DNA from 3 places in the Rhizobium sp. 01N447_2 genome. Region 3 is predicted to be linked to each of the others. Evidence: riboswitches for the same ligand, from Rfam matches in the RefSeq annotation. Region 3 holds a riboswitch; each other region holds the start of a gene.
The links. Region 3 has a riboswitch for FMN ahead of ribB (3,4-dihydroxy-2-butanone-4-phosphate synthase). Riboswitches for the same ligand answer to the same signal wherever they lie in the genome.

Region 1 (3,843 bases), on a different contig from region 3:
GACCGGTCTTGCCTGGACGGAAGTCGGTGGCGAGCTGCTGACCATCGAAGGCGTGATGATGCCGGGCAAGGGCCGCATGACGGTCACCGGCAATCTGAAGGAAGTCATGAAGGAATCGATCTCGGCAGCGGCCTCCTATGTCCGCTCGCGCGCCGTCGATTTCGGCATCGAGCCGCCGCGCTTCGACAAGAGCGACATCCACGTGCACGTGCCGGAAGGCGCGACGCCGAAGGATGGCCCCTCGGCCGGCGTCGCCATGGCAACCGCGATCGTCTCGATCATGACCGGCATTCCGGTGGACAGGCATGTGGCCATGACCGGTGAAATCACCCTTCGCGGCCGTGTGCTGCCGATCGGCGGTCTCAAGGAAAAGCTGCTCGCAGCGCTTCGCGGCGGCATCAAGAAGGTGCTGATTCCGGAGGAAAACGCCAAGGACCTGGCGGAGATTCCTGATAACGTGAAGAACAACATGGAGATCATCCCGGTATCCCGCATGGGCGAGGTGATCAAGCACGCACTGATCCGGCGGCCGGAGCCGATCGAATGGGACGGCACGGTGGAAACGCCGGTCATCACATCGGTCGAAGGCCTCGATGAGACAGGCGCAACCATAGCGCATTGAGTGGCCTTTGCCACATTTATGCCCAATTGGGGCAAAACACGGAAAAAGGCTGGCGGAAACGCCAGCCTTTTTTGTGAAAACGTCATGTAGACGCTTGCTTTTCCTTGATTTGCAGGGCTTTTGGGTTTTCGGCGGGCCTGATGAAACCTATTCTGCGCCTAGCTTACTTTTGAGTCGTTTCATACCATTTAGAAAGGGGTGGAAACATGAACAAGAATGAACTCGTGTCCGCAGTAGCCGAAAAGGCAGGACTGACGAAGTCTGACGCGGCTTCCGCTGTTGACGCGGTTTTCGACGTTGTCCAGGCTGAACTCAAGAACAAGGGCGACATTCGCCTCGCGGGTTTCGGCAGCTTCACCGTTTCTCATCGTGCCGCAACGAAGGGCCGTAACCCGTCGACGGGCGCTGAAGTCGACATTCCGGCTCGCAACGTGCCGAAATTCACGCCCGGCAAGGGCCTGAAGGACGCCGTCAACGGCTGATCTGATATTATCCGTCGGCCGGAAACGAGACCGGTTGTGCAGGATTTAAGAGGGGTTCGGCTTTGCCGGACCCCTTTTGCTTTGGCGAGCCTTGCTGTCGTCCGGGCTTTGATCTACGACGTTTCTGTTCTCAGGGCGGGGTGAAACTCCCCACCGGCGGGTAAGGGTTTCGGCTCGAGCCCGCGAGCGCCTTTCCTCGTGTCCAAGCGGGGGAAGGCTCAGCAGATCCGGTGCGATTCCGGAGCCGACGGTTAAAGTCCGGATGGAAGAGAATGAGCGTCGGCCGTGCGAAGGGCAGGGGTTGCCCTGTGCCGCTTCGTCGGGGTTCATGCGTCCTGATTTATGTTGGTCCCACTGCATAATTTTATCCTTAAATCGGAATCGATTTAAGGATAAAATTATGCAGCGATTTAAAGTGCTACAGCGTCCTTTGCGCGTCTGAAAAGACGCGCGGCGCTGTAGTTTGGATGAAAGACATGAATCAGACTTCCCTTGCAGTCTCGCCGTCCCGCGCCGTTGTCGGCGCCCTCTGGATGGTGCTTGCCGGCATTGCCTTTTCGCTTCTCAACGTCGTCACCCAATGGCTGACGATGAAGCTTGCCTTTCCCTCGGCGTCGGCAGCTTTCTGGCAATATGGCTTCGCCTTCCTGTTTTCGCTGCCGTTCCTTAAGAGGCTCGGCCTTGCGGCGATGCGCACGGACTATCCCTGGCGTCACCTCGTGCGCGTCGCGCTTGCCGCGCTCGGCGTCGAAGCTTGGGTCGCGGGCCTTGCCGCGGTGCCGATCTGGCAGGCGATCGCACTGGTGATGACCTCGCCCTTCTTCATCATTCTGGGCGCCCGGCTTTTCCTGGGTGAGCGCGTCGGCCCGGCCCGCTGGGCTGCGACGGCTGCGGGTTTCACCGGAGCGATGATCATCCTGCAGCCATGGTCTGATGGTTTTGGCTGGGCGGCTCTCTTGCCTGTGCTTTCGGCGCTGCTGTGGGGCGCCTCGTCGCTGATCACCAAGAGCCTGACGGGTATCGAACGACCGGAGACGATCACCGTCTGGCTGCTCGTTCTGCTGACGCCGATAAATGGCGGGCTGGCGCTTGCGGCAGGCTTTGCAGTGCCGACGGGCGCAACCCTTGCCCTGTTCCTGCTGGCGGGGCTGCTGACTGCCGCAGCGCAGTATTTCCTGACGCTCGCCTATGCAGCCGCTGATGCCGCCTATGTCCAGCCGTTCGACGATCTGAAGCTGCCGTTGAACGTACTGGCGGGTTGGCTGTTCTTCGGTTATGCGCCGGCGGGTTATCTCTGGCTGGGAGCGGCTCTCATCCTGTCTGCTTCGCTGTTCATCATGCGAAACGAGATGCGCCGGGAGCGCAAACCAGCCTGACGTGATCAGGTGCAAAATGCCGCATCTGTCATGCCTCTGTCATGCCGCGCGCGCAGAAAACTCCTGTTTCGAATGTTCGACACATGGGGGATTTCATGACAATTTCATCGCGCAAGGCAGTGCTCGCTGTCGTGCTTCTCGCATCCGTTGCTTTTCCGGCCGCGGCCGAACCGGTTTTCAACCGCATCGCTTCCTTCCCGGTCGCAGAGAACCCGCCGGCTGACAAGGACAAGCTGTCGGTGAGCTCCGCCGAAATCATCACCGCGACCGACGACGGCAACACGCTGATCTATAGCGACAGCCCGCTCGGCGCGATCGGCTTCATCGATATTACCGATGCCAAGGCACCGAAGGCCGGCGGCGCGGTGATGATGGACGGCGAGCCGACATCGGTCACCTCCAGCGCCGGCAAGGCGCTCGTTGCTGTCAACACCTCCGAAAGCAAGGCGAAGCCCTCGGGCCGTCTCGCGATCGTCGACGTGGCGACCAAGAAGACCGAGAACAGCTGCGATCTCGGCGGCCAGCCGGATTCGATCGCCCTCAACAAGGACAAGACGCTCGGCGCCATCGCAATCGAAAACGAGCGCGACGAAGACGTCAATGACGGCAAGATCCCGCAAATGCCGGCCGGCGACCTCGTCGTCTTCCAGGTCAAGAACGGCACCGTCGATTGCGGCACTATCAAGCACGTGGCGCTGACCGGGCTTACCGGCGTCGCCCCTGAAGATCCGGAGCCGGAATTCGTCGCCTTCAACGGCCTGAACGAGATTGCCCTCACGCTGCAGGAGAACAATGAGATCGTCATCATCGACGCCAACACGGCTGACGTGAAGACGCATTTCTCCGCCGGCAGCGTCGATCTTTCCGGCATCGACACCAAGCGTGACGGCGCCCTGAAATTCTCGGGCGAAGCCAAGGGCGTGCTGCGCGAGCCCGACGCCGTGAAGTGGCTGGACGACAACCGCCTCGTCGTCGCCAATGAAGGCGACTACCAGGGCGGCTCGCGTGGTTTCACCATCTTCGACAAGACGGGCAAACTTCTCTACGAATCAGGCGCCTCCTTCGAACGCGCCGTTGCCCATATCGGCCACTATCCGGAAAGCCGTTCGGGATCGAAGGGCGTCGAGCCGGAAGGCCTCGAAGCCGCCAAGTTCGGCGGCGATCAGTATTTCTTCCTGCTCGCCGAGCGTGCTTCGGTCGTCGGCGTTTTCAAGGATACCGGCGCCGATCCCGAACTCATCCAGCTCTTGCCGTCGGGCATTTCGCCGGAAGGCGCGATCGCCATTCCCGCGCGTAATCTTTTTGCGACCGCCAACGAGCTCGACCTCGGCAAGGACGGCGGCGCGCGCTCGCATGTGATGAT
Region 2 (8,620 bases), on a different contig from region 3:
GGGCCATGGCCTGAGCTCTGCGTCCAGACGGGCAGCAGTACGGCGTGATAAGCCTGGTCCAGCAGGTTGGTGGTCGCCACCATGGTGACGATGCTGACGAGCACCGCGTCGCCGCGCAGAAAGCGCCAGCCTTCCCGGAGATCGCTGAAATAGGAGGACATCCCGCCCGGCCGAGCCTCAGGCGCGCCGCGCGGTTCGGGCATGCCGCGTGGCTCGGGGACGCGCCGCAGCCCAGGAATGCCTACTCCCACAATCAGCGCAGCGGCGGCGAAGGTGACGGCATTAACGACGAGCGCCTGGCCCGGGCCGATCAGGCCGATCAGCGCGCCGGCGCCGGCTGCCCCCGCCGTCGAGGCCAGCCGCTCGATAGCACCGACGACGCCGGTGACCCGTTCGAGCGGCATGGCCGCCAGCGTGGCGATATCAGGCACCATCGCCTGTTTGGCGGCATCGGAAGGGCCGCGCAGCACGCCCATGGCAAAGACAACAGGCAGTAGCAGCGGCATATTAAGCAGGCCAAAGAGATCGAGCAGCGGCACCAGCCCCACCACAGCCACCGAGGCGGTATCGCAGACGACGGCGATGCGCTTCGGGCCGACGCGGTCGATCAGCGGCCCACTGAGCGCCTTGGCGGCGACATAGGGCAGCATTTCCATCATAGCCGTCAGCCCGGTCAGAACCGGGCTGCCCGTCGTGCTCAGCACCAGCCAGGGAATGGCGATGGTCGACAGCCGCGTGCCGGAAAGCGAAAGCGTCTCGGCTGCGGCAAGCGCCAGGAAAGGTCCACCTCTTCTCATGGCCCACCATCCCCATCGCAGTGCGGGAGCCGGCCCGGGTAGGGAAAGGCGTGCAGCATGATCGAGAAGGGAACCATATCCGGGGGTGCCAGCTCCCCCAAAGGCGGAGCTACCCGCATCGCTTCGAGAATGATATCGGTCAGCCGCTTGGTCAGGGCTTCGGCCTGTTCCGCCGTCATCGGGATGATGATGTCGCTGGCCGTGCTCGCCTTGCGCCATTCCGCCGGCAGCTCGGTATATTCCTCCAGCGCCTGCTGCATCTGACCGACCTGCAGCGAGAGTGCCGCCTGGTTGAAGGCAAGATCGAGATCCAACGCTTCGCCCTCAGCCTCGCTGGCCGGCACCGAGGTAAGTTCGTGGCTTGCGCGCCACCAGCGATCGCGCCGCGAGGGATGCGGTGCTTCCTCGATAAAGCCGTATTGGGCAAGCTGGCGCAGGTGATAGCTGGTAGCGCCGCTGTTCAACCCGAGCCGCACCGCCAGCTGCGTCGCCGTAGCGGGTCCATCGACCCTGAGCATGCCGAGCATGCGCAACCGGACTGGATGCGCCAGCGCCTTCAGCGCGGTCGGATCGGGCACCACGCGGCTGATGGTGCGGGGTGCGGTGACGGATTGAGCAGGCTGCGGGCGCGGTGTTTTCATGCCGCAAGCCTACTATTGCAAACATATCTTTGCAAATTTTTCTTTGCAAAACTTCATCCCTGCCCGCAGCTCAATCCGTCGGCAGGGCAAAGACAGCGCAAGGGTCGGCGATGCCGCGCAATGTGTGCTCTCCGAGCGGCGTCAGCGCCGTCGCCGTATTCGCTGCCACCGCGCCCGAGATCAGCACGCTTCGGCCGAGCGGCTTGCAGAGCCCTTCCAGCCGGCTGACCAGATTGACGGCGGGGCCGATGGCGGTAAAATCCAACCGGTCGGCCGCGCCGATATTGCCCCACAGGATTTCGCCGAAATGAAGTGCTGCGCCGAAGGGCAGCGGTGCCAGTCCCTGCGCCTGGCGCAGTTGATCGAGATGGGCCATGCCGGCACGGCTGGCGGCGACCGCCCGAAGTGCGGCCTCGCAAGCCTCGCAATCCCCTCGGGCTGCGTCGCCCTCGCCTGACGTAGCCGTGACCGGAAAGATCGCCAGCACGCCGTCGCCGATGAATTTCAACACCTCACCGCCGAAGGCATGCACGGCGCCAGCGACGCGGTCAAACCAGGCGTCCAGTGCTGATATCATCACGTGAGGTTCGGTCACCTCGGAGAGGGCGGTGAAGTCGCGCAGATCGGCACAGAGAAGGGCCGCGCGGATGGTCTCGCCGGTGCCGCGGGCAAGCGCGCCGGCCTGCACCCGCGCGGCGCTACGGCGGCCGAGATAGGCTTCAAGCAGCGCTGCCCGCGCCTCGCGCGCCGCCAAAGCGGCGAGCGGCGCTGCAGCAAAACGCGCGACCTCGCGCAGCAGGCCGGCCTCGGCTGCGCCGAATGCACCTGCCCCTTCCCCGCTGGCAACCCTCGCCCAGCCGAGCAGCGGGCTGTCCGACCGATTGTCCTGTGAAGGCCCGATCCTGTCTTCCCATACCGGCCCGAGCCCGGCCAGCCACTCGCGCCCGGCCTCGCTCCGCGGAGCGGCGGCAAAGGCCAAAGCCTCAATAACAGCGCCAGTCTCCGCCCGCCACAGCCAGGTGCGCCGCGCGATGATCGGATGCGGCACCGAAAGCGTCAGCGCGCCGCCCAAAAGCGGCAGGCCATCGGCCAGCAGCCGGCGCCCGAGTTCGGCCAGAAACCATTCGGGACTGGGCGAGGCACCGGCCTCATCAACCAGCCAGGCAAGGGGAGATGGCAGATCCATGGCTTAACATCGCACGCTGACCGGGGCGGCCGCAAGGATGTCCCCGGGTGAGCGCAAGCAGCCATTCCGAATGTCCATGAGGACGTTTCCACCGGCTCAACCTTTCATCCCCAAAAGGACGTTCCACTCCCCTGTCGAAAACCATTCGCCGCGGTGGAAAACAAAAAATAAACACTTTAAACTTGCGCGGCTTTGATTCCATTATGGGGCCGTTCGTCATCGTGTGATTGAGGGGTACGATGGGCACGATTTTCTGGCCGAAAGATCCGCTGGATGGGAATGACATGACGCTGCTGACGTCGATCCTTCGGCGATGGTGCGAAAGATATCAGGTCGAGCTGACGGCGGAGGAGAGTAGCCGCAAGGCGAAAGAACTCGTCGAATGGTTCGAATTCGGCGTCAAGGATCCCGTCGAGCTCGAGGAATTGATCGACGACAAGCACTGGCTCGTCAGCAGGATCTGATCCTCTCGGGCGAATCGGGAGAACGCTGGCTGTCAGCGTCGGCGAAGCATTAGAAAAGGCCGGGCGAAAATCGCTCCGGCCTTCGTCCATCTACATCTAAGCCAGACCTTTAGTCATCATCCCGCCAGCGCCGGTCGCGATCCCAGCGCCTCTCATCGCGCCAGCGCGGACCATCCCAATCCCGGTGACGCCGCTCCCAGCCCCAGCGGGGCGGACCACCGTAGAAAGCTACCGGCGGCGGGCGTCTCCAGTTTCGCCGGCATTCGCCCCAGCGCGTCAGATGCCAGCCGCGACCGCAGGCGTAGTCGACCTTTGTGACATTGCTCTGGACATTGATTGTCCCCATCGGCATTGCCTCCGCGGTACCGATCGAGAGGCTGCCGGCAAGCAAGGCAGCCGCGATAGAAAGTGCCTTCATCGTGAACTCCATTTTCAATCCAGCCGTCCGCAGATTAGGACCGCTAAATTGAACTGGAGATGAACTGCGCGTTCATGTTTGCGGTAGCAAAAGAAGCGCTTCCGCACGACCGGCTTGGGCGCTCGCCGACCGTTGTTGTCGCAACGGCAAGCGCTTCACAGACGCCCCGCTGCCGGCAAAATTTGTTCATGTCCTGCCGTAAAAAGGGTCGGGACCCGGATCATGCCCGGCGGCGACCTCGGTCAACCGCCCGAGGTAATGCGCCCAGCCTTCCGCATGGCCGGCGCATTGCTCGGCGCTCGGCAGGCCGCTATGGGTGAGCCGCAACAGCGTTCCATCTCCTTGCTCGATCAGGTCGATCTCGACCAGGCTCGACCCCGGCGGCACCACCTCACTGCCGTCCCAGCCGAAGCTGTAGGCAAGGCGATGAACCGGAACCACTTCTCGAAACGAGCCGCGCGCAAAGCGGGCGCCGGTGACGTTGACGAGATAGAGCCCACCGGGCTGCGGCTCGACCTGCGCCTCCGTTCCCATCCAGCGCAGGATCTTTTCCGGGTCGGTCATCAGCGCGAACACCGCGGCCGGCGGCGCCGCGATATGCGCCTCGCGGTGGACGACGAAGGGGTCTTGCATCTCTCTCTCCCGTGGTTGCCACGGCCCTGCCCGTCTCCGGTGGAGACGGCGCATCCTGTCTTGCCGTGCTATTCTGACGTGAATGTCCTCACTGGAAGCATGTAGGCGCAAGCCCATCCTCCACAAGAGGGCTTGCCCGTCGCGATCGACGAACAAGCAAAATCGCCGCGTCGGGAGCCCTGATCCTGCATCGGCGCTTTCATCGGTCACGAAAGCCTCTTCCTGACTATTGCCAGCCCGTCACCTTCCACCTATTGTTCGCGCCGTTCTCAGGGCGGGGTGCAAGTCCCTACCGGCGGTATGCAATTTGGATTGCGAGCCCGCGAGCGCCTTCTCAGGAAGGGTCAGCAGATCAGGTGAGATGCCTGAGCCGACGGTCATAGTCCGGATGAAAGAGAACGCGCGTTCCTGCCGCCCTTGCGGCTGTCGGGGACGTTCGTGATCGCCTTGGGTGATGTGTCTGTTCGCCAAAGGAGATTACCATGACACTCACCCGCTATGCCTTCATCAAAGCCAGCTGGCATGCCGATATCGTCGACCGTGCCCTAGATGGCTTCCATCAGCTTATTCCGCCCGAGCAGGTCGATGTGTTCGATGTTCCCGGCGCATTCGAGATGCCGCTGCTGTCACGCGATCTTGCGGCAAGCGGGCGCTATGCTGCTGTCGTTGCCGCCGCCTTCGTCGTCGACGGCGGAATCTACCGGCACGAATTCGTCGCCCAGGCCGTCGTCGATGGGCTGATGCGCGCCGGCATGGATACCGGCGTGCCGGTGCTGTCGGTTTCGCTGACGCCGCATCAGTATCAGGAAACCGAGCATCACCAGCAGATCTACCGCGCACATTTCGTCGAGAAAGGGCGCGAGGCCGCAAAGGCGGCTCTGACGATCGGCAAAACCCGCGCCGCTCTCGCCGCGTGAAAGCGGTTCGACGAACAGAGGAACGCAGGAGATGAAGACGGCGGGGCACTCCCGCCGTCGACCGCATCAGATCGACTTCACCTCGCCGCCATCCATGCGCAGCGTCGAGCCGGTCATCCAGCGTGCGCCCGGCGATACCAGGAAAGCCATCAGTTCGGCGATTTCTTCCGGTTCGCCGTAGCGGGCGATGCCGGCCTGCTTGGGGAAATGCGCGGTCGCCTCTTCCACGCTCACGCCATGCAGCGGCGCCCAGTAATCGAGATAGGAACGACGCCGGCCGGTCATGACGGGACCGGGCAGCACGCTGTTGACCTGCACGCCATCGGTGATGCCGCGATCGGAAAAGGCCTTGGCGAGCGCGACGATGGCAGCATTGATGGTACCGACCGCCGCATACGGCGCCTTCGGAAACACCGCCGAATTGCCCGACATCAAGACGACGGAGCCCTTTGCCTCTTTCAGCGCCGGCCATGCCGCTATCGTCAGGCGCCTCGCGCCGTGCAGCTTTAACGCCAGCCCGTCTTCCCACTGCGCATCGGTCATCTCGAAAAGATCGATCTGTGGCACCCCGCCGGCGATGTTGAGCAGCGCATCGATGCGGCCGAAGGCGCCAAGCGCCTGATCGACCACGGCCTGCGCCGTTTGCGGCTCGGCAAGGTCGGCGCCGATGACGAGGGCTTGCGCGCCGGCCGCCCTCACCGCCTGCGCGGTCTCCTCAAGATTGGCGCGGTTGCGGGCGACCAGCACCAGCGCCGAAAAATCGCGCGCGAGGCGCCGCGCCGTCGCCTGGCCGATACCCTGGCTGGCCCCGGTGATGATCGCTACTGAGTTCGACATGTCGTTTCTCCTCTCTGCTTCGGCCACCGCCCGCCCATTCCGGCGGGGCGGCGCCGGGTTGCCGTCAGCGGGCCAGAAAATCCCGAATCTCGGCAGCGATCTCGGCAGCATGCGTTTCCAGCGCAAAATGGCCCGTGTCGAGGAAGCGCACGACCGCGCCCGGATTATCGCGCTTGAAGGCCTCTGCACCGGGCGGCAGGAAGAACGGGTCATTCTCACCCCACACGGCCAGGAACGGCGGCTTGTGGGTGCGGAAATACGCCTGGAAGGCAGGATAGAGCGCGACATTGCTCTTGTAGTCGCCGAAAAGATCGAGTTGCACATCCTCGACTTCAGGCCGGGCCAGATAGAAATTGTCGAGCGAATAACCATCCGGCGAAACCGCCGTCGGATCGGCGACGCCATGGGTATATTGCCAGATCGTCGCCTCCGGCTGGAGCATCGCTTTCAGCGCATTGCGGTTCTCTTCGGAGGCGTCCTCCCAATAGGCCTGGATCGGGTTCCAGCCGTCGCTGAGACCTTCGACATAGGCATTGCCGTTCTGCGAGATGATCGCCGTGATGCGCTCGGGATGTTTCACCGCCAGCCGGAAGCCCGTCGGCGCGCCATAGTCGAACACGTAGACGGCGTAACGATCGAAGCCGACGATTTCGGTGAAGCGGTCGATCGTGGCCGCGATCCCGTCGAAGGTGGCAGGCCGGGCCGGCAGGTCGGATTGTCCGAAGCCCGGAAGATCGGGCGCGACGATGTGGAAGCGGTCGGCCAGCAGCGGAATCAGGTCGCGGAACATGTGGCCGGCGCTCGGAAAGCCGTGCAGCAAAAGCAGCTTCGGAGCATCCGGCGAACCCGCTTCGCGATAGAATATCTTGAAGCCGTCGACGTCGGCGGTGCGGTATTTGATGGTGGACATGACAGTCTCCTTTGTGTTGGTAACTTGTTTGAGATATTATGTTCGGTTATTTCGCCTGCCGTTGCAGGCGGCTGCTGAAGATCTCCGGCTGGAGATAGAGAACGAGGGCGCAGCAGATCAGGAAGAAGCCGAAGAGCGGCACGAAAGGGGCGACGAACCCCGCCACGGCGAAGATCGCAAGACCCAGCAGCGTGCGCCGGCGCGCCAGGCGGCGGGCCGGTTCGGGCATGGCGTCCGCCTCGGCATGCGCGAATATCTCGCGCTCGAACAAGAGATAGGCGGCATTGACGACCACGAAGACGGCGGCATAGATGGCGACCGGCATTGGCGCGAGGTCGGTCCTCGCCATCCAGGCCGTCGTGAACGGCAGCAGCGACACCAGGAACAGGTGCGCGAAGTTGATCCAGATCAGCCGGGTCGACGCAAAGCGCACCAGCCGCAGCAGATGGTGATGGTTGATCCAGATGATTGCGATGAACAGGTAGCTCAGCGCATAGCTGACCAATATCGGCCAGAGCGACAGCATCGCCGATATGTCCGGAACCTCGGGCGCCTTCAATTCCAGCACCATGATGGTGATGATCACCGCGAGCACGGCGTCCGAAAAGGCGCTCACCCGCTCCGTCGTCATCTTCTCTCCGTGCATCTCAGTTCCTCCTCATCCCATGTTGACGGTTGACATCAGGCCGCCGCCGCGGCGACTGCCTCCCTGACAATGTCGAGCACGGCGGCCGGCGCGGTCACACCGGGCGTGTGGTCGACAGCGTGGAAACGCGTAAGCGCGCCCATCCGTTCGGCCATGAAGCGCTGATTGTCGGCAACGATCATCCGGTCTTGTTCGGCGACCAGGAACCAGGTCGGGCGGTCCTTCCAGAGCGGGCGCGGCACGGGAACGGTGATGCAGGCCGGCGAGATCGGCCGCTGCACGGCGGCAAGCACTATCTGCTCATCGGCCCCGGCATTCGGGGCGAATGCTTTGCCAAAGGCCTCATCAGGCAGGTAGATCAGGCCATGGCTATCGGGCGAAAGTTTCGGCGCTTGCGGGTGCGGCTCGCCGCGATAGAAGATATCGGCAACCGTCTCGCCCTCATCGGGCGCCAGCGCGGCGATGTAGACCAACGCCTTGACCTTCTCATCCTTCGTCGCCGCGATCACCGCGCCGGCATAGGCATGGCCGACGAGAACCACCGGCCCCGCCACCCGCTCCAAGGTGTGCTCGAGTGCCGCAACGTCATCGCTGAAGGAGGTCAGCGGCAGCGGTGCTGCGACCACTGCCACGCCTTCGGCGGTGAGCGGCGGGATGATCTTCGACCAGCTAGAACCATCGGCCCACGCGCCGTGGACGAGCACAACATTTACTTCATTGGGGGACATCGGCCTTCTCCTCTGCATCTGGCTGAGATCAGGTAACCTGTTTAATGTGTTTATAACGGTTACTTCCATAGCGCGTAACTTGTCAAGAACCATTTAAGAGGTTACATGCCATTGATGTCTTCGAGAGATCGCCGGCGGTGCACATCGCGGCAGCCGGAACAGGAGTTATGATGGACAACCGCTCCCCTGCCATTTTCGTCGGCGACGCGTTGGGACTGGATTTTCTGAATTCGATCGCCACACCCGTGGACATGCCGATCGACTGGATCGACGACGGCGAAGGACTGCTGCGCTGGCTGGAGCAGGCAGGGCTCGTCCCGCACGAGACGCTGGAGGCGATGAGGGCGCAGGCTCTGCCCGGCGAACTCGATAAGGTCGCCGACCAGGCGAGGCACCTGCGCGAGTGGTTCCGGGATTTCGTCCGCGCCCACAAGGGCCGCCCG
Region 3 (11,543 bases):
TACCGACTTACGGCAGCGTTTATGCATGGGAGTTCGAGAAGGACGGGCGCGAACTCAGGGTTCGCGTCGAAGGGCAATTGGTCTTCAACAATATAGCGCTGCGGCTGAACGCAGTGCTGGCGGGCATGGGACTTGCCTACATGCCGGAGAACTTGGTCGACGCGCATCTAGCCGATGGACGGCTGGAGCGCGTGCTTGAGGATTGGTGCCTGCCGTTTTCCGGCTACCATCTCTACTATCCGAGCCGCCGGCATACGTCGCCGGCATTTGCCCTCGTCGTCGATGCACTTCGCTATCGAGGATAGACGCCCACCGTTTCGGGCCGCCCGGACAGGCATATGTCCGAGCTACTGGTGATGGCCTCTTGCCGGAAAGAAATCATGCCTGCCAGTAATTTGACATTCCTTCACTCGCCGCTAATTCACACTTGAAATTGAAGGAAACAGTGAATGAATACTGCGGCACCTGCCACGAAAGCTCGGACCGGCGTGTCCGGTTTGGATACAGTTCTGGCGGGGGGCCTTTCGCCGGGGCACGTGTTTCTCCTGGAGGGAAATCCGGGAGCTGGCAAAACGACGATTGCGCTGCAGTTCCTGATCGAGGGTGCACGGCTCGGCGAGCAGGGGCTCTACATCACCCTTTCGGAAACCGAGAGCGAACTCCGGGCCGGTGCCGCATCGCATGGCATGGTGATCGATGGCAATATCGAGATCTTCGAGGTCGTGCCTCCGGAAAGCCTGCTGGATGCCGACCAGCAGCAAAGCCTGCTTTATTCGTCGGATCTTGAACTCGGAGAGACGACAAAGGAAATCTTTGCCGCTTTCGAGCGGATCAAGCCACGTCGCGTGGTTCTCGACAGCCTGTCGGAGATAAGGCTGCTCGCGCAGAGCTCGTTGCGCTACCGCCGGCAGATTCTTGCGCTCAAACATTATTTTGCCCGACAAGGCGCGACAGTCCTTCTGCTCGATGATCTGACCTCCGACGTGCTCGACAAGACGGTGCACAGCGTCGTACACGGCGTCATCCATCTCGAAGAGATGGCGCCGAACTACGGCTCCGAACGCCGACGTCTAAGGGTCATAAAATATCGCGGTCAGGCCTTCCGCGGCGGTTATCACGATTTCATCATCCAGACTGGCGGCGTTATCGTCTTTCCGCGGCTCGTCGCCGCCGAACACAGGTCGAGCTACACCCGCGATCAGATTTCCTGCAATATTGCGGAACTGGACCTTCTTCTGGGAGGTGGCCTCGAGCGAGGTTCCAGCACGCTCATCCTTGGTCCTGCCGGCACCGGCAAAAGCACGTTCTCGTTTCAATTCCTGGTGGCTGCGGTCGCGCGCGGCGAGAAAGTGGCGGCCTTCATTTTTGACGAGGAGCTGGGCCTGCTCTTCACGCGGCTGAAGGCGCTCGGAATAGATCTCGAAGCCATGCGGGACGCCGGTCATATCCACATCGAACAGCTCGATGCCGCCGAACTGTCGCCGGGCGAATTCGCCCACCGTGTGCGCAGCTGCGTCGACAAGTCGGATGCGAAAACCGTCATCATCGACAGTATCAACGGTTATCAAGCTTCGATGCCGGATGAGAATTCGCTGATCCTTCATATGCATGAGCTGCTGCAATATTTGAACAGGCAAGGCGCCAACACCTTTCTTACCGTTGCCCAGCACGGGTTGGTTGGTGACATGAAGGCGCCTGTCGACGTTACCTATCTCGCCGATACCGTCATTCTGCTGCGTTACTTCGAGGCGGCGGGAAAGGTGCGGCGAGCAGTCTCGGTGATCAAGAAGAGAACCGGCTTTCACGAGGATACCATCCGGGAGTATCGCATAGACGCTTCCGGCTTGAGGTTCGGCGATCCTCTCGTCGGGTTCCAGGGCGTGCTTCGCGGCGTTCCAGAATTTGTCACGACCTCAACGCCGCTCCTCGCGACCGATGGCGGGGATAGCGGCAATTCCTAATTCCGGCAAACCGAAAGCATTGATCTACACCCCCGTCGGTCGCGATGCCTGGGTGGCGAGATCGTTGGTCGATGAGGCCGGATTGGCATCGATTGCTGCCACTGACCTGTCTATGTTCGCGTCATCGCTCAGCGATGACATCGCGCTTGGCGTCTTGACGGAAGAGGCCGTTCGCTCGAGCGATCTCAAGCCGATTGCCGCCTGGGTTTCGGCCCAGCCGAGCTGGTCGGATCTTCCCTTCATCGTACTCACCACACGTGGCGGCGGGCCTGAACGAAATCCGGCCGCTGCAAGGCTTTCCGAGGTTCTTGGTAACGTCACCTTCCTGGAAAGGCCATTCCATGCGACCTCCTTCATCAGCGTTGCCCGGACCGCATTAAAGGGACGCCTGCGCCAATACGAAGCGCAAGCCAGGCTTGAAGCTCTGGGCGAGGGAGAGCGACGGTTGCAGACGGCGCTCGCCGCCGGTCGTCTCGGGGCGTGGGAGCTGGAGCTGTCCTCGATGGCCTTGTCGGCCTCGGCGACCTGCAAGGCAATCTTCGGTCGAGGGCCGGATGACGATGTCACGCGCGACGATCTGATCGCAAGCATCCACCCCGACGACCGGGATCTTGTGCTGGCACGCCTGCGCCAGACGATCGATACCGGACGCGACTATTCCATCGAGCACAGGACGATCTGGCCGGATGGATCGCTGCATTGGACCGAGGTCCACGCGCAGCTTTATTCCGACAGATATGGTTCCGCGAGGAAACTCGTCGGCGTCTGCTCTGATACCACCGTCCGAAAGACCATCGAGGAAAATCTGAGGCGGCTCAATGAAACCCTCGAAGAACGTGTGAGGGAACGGACCAAAGAGGTCAACGCCGCTCACCAGACCCTGCTCGAGGAAGTCGCCCAGCGCGAAAGAGCCGAGGAGCAGCTTCGCCAATCGCAAAAGATGGAGGCGATCGGCCAACTGACCGGCGGCGTCGCCCACGATTTCAATAATCTGCTTATGGTCGTTCTCGGAAATCTGGAGTTGCTCGGCAAGCACGTTGGCGGAGATGCCAAGGCGACGCGTCTGGTCGACGGGGCGATTCAGGGCGCGCGGCGTGGAGCGGCGCTGACGCAGCGGCTGCTGGCTTTTGCCAGACAGCAGGATCTGCAGGTCAAGCCCGTCGATCTGGCCGCGCTGGTCTCCGGCATGAACGACCTGCTGCGGCGCTCGGTCGGATCCTCGATCAGCATAAAAACCACCCTGCCGGCGACGCTGCCTCCGGCGCTGGTCGACGCGAACCAGCTCGAATTGGCGCTGCTCAACCTTGCGGTCAATGCCCGCGATGCGATGCCGGATGGCGGGACGCTGTCCATATCGCTGCGCGAGGAGCAGGTTGCTGGCGATGCCGCTCTCGGCAAAGGGGCCTATCTGGTGTTGGCGGTGGCTGACGGCGGCACCGGCATGGATGCGGAGACGCTGAAGAAGGCAGTCGATCCGTTTTTCTCGACCAAGGAACTCGGAAAGGGAACGGGTCTGGGCTTATCGATGATCCACGGACTTGCGGTTCAGCTCAATGGCGCACTCCGTATGACGAGCGAGCTTGGGGTCGGAACGACCGCCGAACTGTGGCTTCCGGCGACCGAACGGCGCCCCGAGCGGCCGGCCGAGGCGGAGCTGCCGGTCCCACAAGCTGCATCCAGACTGAAGATCCTGCTCGTCGATGACGATGCCTTGATTGCGATGAGTTCGGTCGACATGCTTGAAGATCTCGGCCACGAGGTGGTCGAGGCAAATTCCGGCTCGCAGGCGCTGGAATTGATCAGCGGTCAGCATTTCGACCTTGTCATCACCGACTATTCGATGCCTGGTATGACCGGCGCACAGCTTGCCCAGGCTGCGCGGAACATTCATCCGGCGTTGCCGATCGTGCTGGCGACAGGTTACGCCGATCTTCCTGCCGGCACTGATATCGATCTTCCGAGATTGGGAAAGCCCTATAATCAGGCTCAGCTTGCCAAGGAGATCGCCAAGGCGATGGCACGCGAAACGGTTCCGCTTCTCCGATCCGGCAGTGGGGCAGGTGGCTTAGGGCTTAGCCCTTCCAAGACCGACGATGTCCGCGATGAAATCGGCGATGGCGCCTGTGTCGTCTAGATCGAAGACCGGCAGGGCCGTATCCGTGACTGCGTGATCGGCGGCGATGGCGCAGATATGGGGATCGCTTGGCGCCAACGGTTCACGATTGGCGGCCTCCAGGCGGCGGGCCTCGATCTTCGGGATCGGTTCGCGCTTATAGCCTTCGATCAGCACGAGGTCGCAGGGGGCGAGGCGGGCGAGGATCTCCTCGAACTCGGGCTCGGGTGCGCCGCGCAGCTCGTGCATGATGGCGTAGCGGGTGCCGGAGACGATGGTGACCTCATGGGCGCCGGCCTGGCGGTGGCGGTAGCTGTCGGCCCCGACCTTGTCTATGTCGAAATCATGATGGGCGTGCTTGATCGTCGAGATCTTGTAGCCACGGCGGGTGAACTCCGTCACCAGCTGGACGGCGAGGCCCGTCTTGCCCGAGTTCTTCCAGCCGGCGATGCCGAAGATTTTCGGTACGGTCATGCGCGAAGGGCCTCCAGCCAGCGTTCCGCCTCGACAAGATCATCAGGCGTGTTGATGTTGAAGAAGGGGTCGAGCAGGCTGGCGCGGGTCGGATGCAGCGGGAACGCCACTTCCGTAACGTCATGCCGTAACAGGAAGTCGCGCACGCGACGCTTCTCGTCGATGGCGATCCAGGCTTCGAGGTCGGCGGCCAACGTCACCGGCCAAAGCCCGAAGACGGGATGGCTGCGGCCCTCGGAGGCGGCAATGGCGATTTGCGAAGGGTGGTCGACCGCTGCGGCCAGCCTGGCGACCAGATCGGCCGGGAAGAACGGGCAATCGACCGAGACGGTGACGACATGGGTGATCGAGGGAAGGCCGGCGGCATAGACCATCGCCGCATGGATTCCGGCCATCGGTCCGGCCTTGCCGGGAAAACGGTCGGGAACGACGGGCACGTCCTCGGCGGCGACATCGGCATTGACGGCAACGAGCAAGGCCTGCTGCGAGAGGCGGGTCAGCACATGGTGGAGCAGGCTCTCTGCCCCAAGCATCACGCCCGCTTTATCGCGGCCCATGCGCTGCGAACGGCCGCCGGCCAGCACGACGCCCGCTATATGAGATTTATCCAACGAGAATTCAGCCATCATCCTTACTCAAACCGGCGCGCGCGGCGCGGATTCCTGCGCGATTGGCGACACACGGCGCTTGGCCTCACGATAGAACGTATAGAGGCCGGAGGCGATGACGATCGCAGCCCCCACGAGCGTCCAGCTGTCAGGCACTTCGGCGAAGAAGATAAAGCCGAGCAGAGAGGAGAAGATCAGGCTGGTATAGCGGAACGGCGCGACGAAGGAGATTTCGCCGGTGCGCATGGCGAGGATGACCGACTGGTAGCCGACGAGCACCAGCACCGATGCGAGCACGAGATGCCCAAGCGCGTTAGCGCTGACCGGCTGCCAGCCGCCGAGCACCGGGATGAGCAGGGCGCCGAAAAAGGAGGCTGATATGGCGGTGATGACGGTTATCATCAGCGAAGGAATCTCCGGACTGATGCTCCGGGTGGCGAGATCGCGGCCGGCCGTTGTCAGCACCGCGGCGACGCAGAGCAGGGCGGCGGGGGTGAATCCATCAGGGCCGGGACGGATGATGATCATCACGCCGAAGAGGCCGACGAGGATCGCCGACCAGCGCCGCCAGCCGACCGGCTCGTCGAAGAAGAGCGCAGCCCCGAAGGTGACGACCAGCGGCAGCGACTGCAGGATCGCCGAGGCATTGGCGATCGGCATCATGCCGAGCGCGGTGATATAGGTGACGGCGGAGAGCGTCTCGCAGAAGATCCTGAAGATGATCATCGGCTGGAGCATGATACGCCAGGAGCGCAGCGCACCCATTTTCCAGGCGATCAGATAGACGAGCAGGCTGGTGAAGAGGCCGCGCAGGAACATGATTTCGCCGGCGTTCATATAGGCGATCACCGATTTGGACAGAGCGTCGCTCGCGGAAAAGCCGGCCATCGCCATGCTCATATAAATGGCGCCCTCAGTATTGCGTGACCGCGGCATGAAGAGATTCCCGTTACCTGTGCGCCTCTTTTAGTCGCGAAGATGCATGAAGGGAATCGGATGAATGTCACACCCGACATAAATCGATGATGCGATGCACAATGGCGCTGATGTCAATGCAGGGGTGTGGGTGGAAGTTCCGACAAATCCCCGTTTTATAAAGTTAATTCCGATATTTCCGACGCCGCAATCAAGGCGTCGATGAGGACGCGCCGTCGCGCCGCCGGTTCGGCCATAGGCGTTTTTCTCTTCCTGCGCGGGAAACGGGTGGCTGCATCGCCTGATGTTTGAGCATCTCAGATCTCGCAACAACCCAGGAGAGATCGATATGACACTTCTCAACGACAAGATCGCAATCATCACCGGCGCAAGCTCCGGCATCGGCCGGGCGGCGGCGAAACTCTTTGCGCGGGAAGGCGCCAAGCTCGTGGTCACCGGTCGGCGGCAGAACGCGCTCGATGCCGTCGTCGCGGAGATCGAGGCAGAGGGTGGTCAGGCCGTCGCCATATCAGGCGATGTCAAGGACGAGGCTCTGCAGGCAAGGCTCGTCGAGACGGCAGTTTCGCGTTTCGGCCGGCTCGACATCGCCTTCAACAATGCCGGCATCCTTGGTGAGATGGGGCCGGTCGCCGGGCTGTCGGTGGAGGGCTGGCGCGAGACGATCGAGACCAATCTCACCGCCGCCTTCCTCGGCGCCAAGCACCAGTCGGCGGCGATGGGAAAAGGTGGCGGGTCGCTGATCTTCACCTCGACTTTCGTCGGCCACACCGTCGGCATGCCTGGCATGGCCGCCTATGCGGCGAGCAAGGCGGGGCTGATCGGCTTCGTGCAAGTGCTCGCCGCTGAACTCGGAGCGCAGAAGATCCGCGTCAACGCACTGCTTCCCGGCGGCACCGACACACCCGCCAGCATCACCAACGCGCCTGATGCCACGCCGGAACTGCTCGCCTTCGTGGAGGGATTGCATGCGCTGAAACGCATGGCACAACCCGAAGAGATCGCCAATGCGGCGCTTTTCCTCGCCTCCGACATGTCGAGCTTCGTGACCGGCACGGCGATGCTGGCGGATGGTGGGGTTTCGATCAGCCGGACATAAGGCGGGCAAGGGAAGGTGCCGTCAGGGTTATCGCTGCGGCACGTTGTTTGTTGCGGCGGGCTATGCCGCCGCAACAAAGGCATCGATCAGGCGACTTCGCGTATGTCTCTTGCCGTCTGGCGTTCGAGATAGGCGACCAGATCCTCGATGGTGACGAGGGGGAGGTTGTGGCGCTCAGCAAAGAGCGTGAGTTCGGGGAGGCGGGACATGGTTCCGTCGTCGTTGGCGACTTCGCAGATGACGCCGGCCGGGGTCTTTCCGGCGAGGCGGGCGAGATCGACGGCGGCTTCGGTGTGGCCGGGGCGGCCAAGCACGCCGCGGGGGTTGGCGCGGAGCGGAAAGATGTGGCCGGGGCGGGCGAATTCGGCAGGCTTTGCGCGATCGTCGACGAGGGCGCGGACGGTGGCGGCACGGTCCGCCGCAGAAATGCCCGTCGTCGTGCCCTTGAGATAATCGACCGAGACCGTGAAGGCAGTTTTGTGCGATTCCGTGTTGTTGGGCACCATCAGCGGGATATCGAGCGCATCGAGACGCTCGCCTTCCATGGCAATGCAAACGAGCCCGCGGGCGTGGTTCATCATGAAGGCGATTGTTTCCGGGGTGACGGCATCGGCCGCGACCACGATATCGCCTTCGTTTTCCCGGTTCTGGTCGTCGACGACGACGACCATCTTGCCGCTGGCAATGGCTGATATGGCATCTTCAATTCTTGCGATAGTCATGCTGTCTGGCCTTTCAAGGGTTATGTCAGCGGACTGACATGGTCTGCTCGGCTCAATCCGTGAGCGAGCCTTCTGCCCTTGGGCGAACAAACGTCAGCCGACTCCAGGATGGAGTGCGACTGCCCGTGTTGTCCTCTTCCATCCGGACTATACCGTCGGCTCCGGCATCTCACCGGATCTGCTGACCTTCCGACAGGAGGTGCCGGAAGCGCTCGCGGGCTCCAGGATTGCTCCTGATACCGCCGGTGGGGAATTACACCCCGCCCTGAGAACATTTCAAAGATAGGATCAAAAACAGGCGGATGGCAAGGTCACTCGACCCGGCAAAAATGCAAAGCTGCCCTAACGCCGATGGACACACTGTTCACACGGAGGCGACGACCGGGTCGCCTTCCGTGCTTCGTTGGTGCTTTGATCCTTCCATGCATGTCGTTGTCCCAAAACCACTGCGCACTTTTGGGCGACATGCATCAGGACATGATCAGGCCGCCGTCGACATTGATGGTCTGGCCGGTGATATAGGCGGCGTCGTCGCTGGCGAGGAAGGTAACCAGGCCGGCGACATCCTCGCCGGAGCCGGCCCGTTTCATCGGGATGCCCTCGACCCATTCCTTCATCAACTCGCCGGGGGCGTAGTTGCCGAGCAGCTTGCCCCAGGCCTGGTCGTTATAGGCCCACATGTCGGTCTCGATGATGCCGGGGCAGAAGGCGTTGACGGTGATCTTCTCGGTCGCGACTTCCTTGGCCAGGCTCTGGGTGATGCCGACGACGCCCATTTTCGAGGCGGCATAATGCGGCGTGTAGATAAAGCCGTCACGGGCCTGGCCGGAAGCGGTGTTGATGATGCGGCCGCCGCGCTTGTGCTTGCGCATTCTCGATATCGCCTCCTGGGCGCAGAGGAAGACGCCCTTGGTGTTGACGGCCATGACCTTGTCCCACTCGTTTTCGGTCAGGTCCTCGACGCGGGCAATGGTGATGACGCCGGCGTTCTGGATCGAGACGTCGACCGAGCCGAATTCCTTCTCGGCGGCATCATAGAGGGCGGTGACGCTCGCCTTGTCGGTGACGTCGCCGATGAAGGAGATCGCCTTGCCGCCGTCGGCCCGGATCTGTTCGGCAACGCCGTGAACCAGTTCCTCGTTGGCCGAGACGACGAGATTGGCGCCTTCTTTCGCAAAGCGTCTGGCGATCGCCGCTCCGATGCCGCGGCTGCCACCGGTAATGACGACGGTCTTCTGCTCAAAGCGTTTCATGCTCTTTCCTTGTCCATCGATAAACAATAAATCTGGGTGCGACCTACCATGCGATCATTATTGGAGATCAACCGGTTGTCGCGAATTCAGGCAGTCTTGAGCGTCGATGACGACGCCCGAGCTCTCCGTCCGTTCGACAGCCCGTTCGATCGGCGTGAAGGGCGGGCAGACGGCGATATCGCACGCCGTCTTGCCCGTTAGTCCCTTCAGCGCCTCGATCTCAGCCAGGGAGGAAGCGAGATCGGTCACTTTCCAGCAGCGGCAATGAGCTTTCTCATCACCAGCAGCAGAAACCGCCGTCGACGAGAAGATCGACGCCGGTCACGAAACTTGCTGCATTCGACAGCAGAAACACCGCCGGACCAACCATCTCGTCGACCGCTGCCATGCGCTGCATCGGCGTCTGCTCTTCGAAGAGCTTGGTCTGGTGGACCATCTCCGGACGGGTGTTCATGGGCGTTGCCGTGTATCCGGGGGAGATGGTGTTGACGCGAATGCCGCGGTCGACCCATTCCATCGCCATGGACTTCGACATATGGATCACGCCCGCCTTGGAGGCGTTATAGTGCGCTTGGCTCAGCCCCCGGTTTACGATCACACCCGACATGGAAGCGATGTTGACGATGGAGCCGCGTCCATTCTTCAGCATGGCGCGAGCCTCTGCCTGGCAGGAAAGAAAGACGCCTTTCAGGTTGATATCCATCAACGTCTGATATTGGTCCTCCTCCATTTCTTCCGCTGCGTTCGCGTTAGCGATGCCTGCAGCGTTGACTGCAAGCGTCAGCGTGCCGAGATCGGCTTCGGTGCGTGCTACGGCATCTCCAAGGGAAGATTTGCTCGTGACATCCGCCGCGATCTGGATCGAGCGGCGGCCGGCGGCGCGAATATGTTCGGCCGTCTTGACCAGCCCGTCGTCGGTTCGGCGGTCGAGCAGCGCCACGTCGGCGCCGCATTGCGCAAGGCCGATGGCAATGCGCTGACCAATACCGCTGCCGGCTCCGGTAACGATGGCAACCTGGCCGCTGAGATCGAAAAGCTTCGGGGCGTTCAGAGTGATGTCGGACACCGCTCTTCCTTTCTCTGTCTGTTTAGATGGTGGCCAGCTCCATGACCGAAACGTCATTTGCCTGGTCACGATTGAGAATCCCCGCCTGCTTGCCTTGCGCAAGCACGAGAATGCGATTGGAGATTCCGAGAACTTCTTCGAGGTCCGAGCTTACGACGATGACCGCCACGCCCTGTTTGGCAAGATTGACGATGATGTCGTAGATGCCCGCTCGGGCACCGACGTCGATGCCTCTCGTCGGTTCGTCGAGCACGACGACCTTGGGATCGCGCATCAGCCACTTCGCGATCACGACCTTCTGCTGGTTGCCGCCGGACAGGTCCGAGGCGTGCTGTTCAGCACGGCCCTTTACGCCGAACTTGGCAACTGCCTTTTCCGCAAATGAGCGCTTGATGCGCGGCGTGATCCAACCACCGCCCAGTTTGTCAAGATTGGCATAGATAATGTTCTCGCTGATCCGGTGCCCGACGATCAGGCCCTGCTCCTTGCGGTCTTCCGGAACCATCACGATACCCTTGGCGATCGCGTCCGCCGGATCTCGCAGCCTCAGTTCCTCGCCTTCCAGCTTGATCGACCCAGCACTGATTGGATCTGCTCCCGAAATCGCACGCACCAGTTCGGTGCGGCCGGCGCCGACCAATCCGGCGATCCCCAGAATTTCCCCGGCCCGGACCTCGAAGGTAACGTCACGGAACGAGTTGTCCGGCGAGCTCAGCCCGGACACCTGGAGTACCGGACGATCTGTCGGAACCGGCAGGGTAGGGAACAAGCGGTCAAGCGGGCGCCCGACCATGCTCTCGACAATCGTTCGCACCGGGGTCGCGCTGTCTGAGAATTCTTGCACCCGCTCGCCGTCACGAAGAACGACGATCCGGTCGGTTATTCGCTTGATCTCTTCCATACGGTGGGAAATGTAGACGATGCCGACGCCTTCTGACCGAAGCTTGCGAACCTGTTCGAAGAGAGCTTCCGTCTCCGCGCCGCCAAGGGCGGCTGTCGGCTCATCGAGGATCAGGAGCTTTGCGTTGAGAGCCAGCGCCTTGGCGATCTCGATAAGTTGCTGATTTGCCGTGGAAAGGCCGGCGACCGTCCGCGTTGCGGGGATGTGAAGGTTCAAGCGAGCGAGCTGGTCCTGGGCCCGGCGAACCATCTGGGCGCGGTCGACGACGCCGTTCTTCATCGGCCAGCGTCCGATGAAGACGTTTTCCGCGATCGACAGCTGCGGCAGAAGCTGCAGCTCCTGATGGATCAGCACAACGCCCTTGTCGATCGCTTCCCTTGGGGTGGCCGGGGCATAAGGCTGCCCCAGCCATG

Region 1: linked by a shared signal. The riboswitch ahead of ribN (riboflavin transporter RibN) and the one ahead of ribB (3,4-dihydroxy-2-butanone-4-phosphate synthase) in region 3 are both predicted to bind FMN.
Region 2: linked by a shared signal. The riboswitch ahead of AC1ECN_RS22635 (6,7-dimethyl-8-ribityllumazine synthase) and the one ahead of ribB (3,4-dihydroxy-2-butanone-4-phosphate synthase) in region 3 are both predicted to bind FMN.

What each region holds. Positions count from the first base shown of each region.
Region 1 covers NZ_JBFTQY010000013.1:117,239-121,081, forward strand. The annotation lists gene lon (endopeptidase La) at 1-622, shown strand, start outside; gene hupB (DNA-binding protein HupB) at 829-1,104, shown strand; FMN riboswitch at 1,227-1,382, shown strand; gene ribN (riboflavin transporter RibN) at 1,572-2,480, shown strand; gene AC1ECN_RS10805 (esterase-like activity of phytase family protein) at 2,564-3,843, shown strand, end outside.
Region 2 covers NZ_JBFTQY010000036.1:31,367-39,986, forward strand. The annotation lists gene AC1ECN_RS22605 (MFS transporter) at 1-797, opposite strand, end outside; gene AC1ECN_RS22610 (ArsR/SmtB family transcription factor) at 794-1,438, opposite strand; gene AC1ECN_RS22615 (adenylate/guanylate cyclase domain-containing protein) at 1,509-2,624, opposite strand; gene AC1ECN_RS22620 (hypothetical protein) at 2,864-3,088, shown strand; gene AC1ECN_RS22625 (GCG_CRPN prefix-to-repeats domain-containing protein) at 3,198-3,506, opposite strand; gene AC1ECN_RS22630 (SRPBCC family protein) at 3,693-4,139, opposite strand; FMN riboswitch at 4,401-4,543, shown strand; gene AC1ECN_RS22635 (6,7-dimethyl-8-ribityllumazine synthase) at 4,622-5,056, shown strand; gene AC1ECN_RS22640 (SDR family oxidoreductase) at 5,123-5,893, opposite strand; gene AC1ECN_RS22645 (alpha/beta fold hydrolase) at 5,958-6,803, opposite strand; gene AC1ECN_RS22650 (TMEM175 family protein) at 6,850-7,449, opposite strand; gene AC1ECN_RS22655 (alpha/beta fold hydrolase) at 7,485-8,177, opposite strand; gene AC1ECN_RS22660 (CGNR zinc finger domain-containing protein) at 8,348-8,620, shown strand, end outside.
Region 3 covers NZ_JBFTQY010000022.1:61,994-73,536, reverse strand. The annotation lists gene AC1ECN_RS17690 (LysR family transcriptional regulator) at 1-305, shown strand, start outside; gene AC1ECN_RS17685 (ATPase domain-containing protein) at 450-1,961, shown strand; gene AC1ECN_RS17680 (PAS domain-containing hybrid sensor histidine kinase/response regulator) at 1,936-4,095, shown strand; gene mobB (molybdopterin-guanine dinucleotide biosynthesis protein B) at 4,027-4,548, opposite strand; gene mobA (molybdenum cofactor guanylyltransferase MobA) at 4,545-5,174, opposite strand; gene AC1ECN_RS17665 (DMT family transporter) at 5,184-6,092, opposite strand; gene AC1ECN_RS17660 (SDR family oxidoreductase) at 6,421-7,188, shown strand; gene ribB (3,4-dihydroxy-2-butanone-4-phosphate synthase) at 7,275-7,910, opposite strand; FMN riboswitch at 8,037-8,187, opposite strand; gene AC1ECN_RS17650 (glucose 1-dehydrogenase) at 8,381-9,163, opposite strand; gene AC1ECN_RS17645 (beta/alpha barrel domain-containing protein) at 9,221-9,412, opposite strand; gene AC1ECN_RS17640 (SDR family oxidoreductase) at 9,441-10,229, opposite strand; gene AC1ECN_RS17635 (sugar ABC transporter ATP-binding protein) at 10,252-11,543, opposite strand, start outside.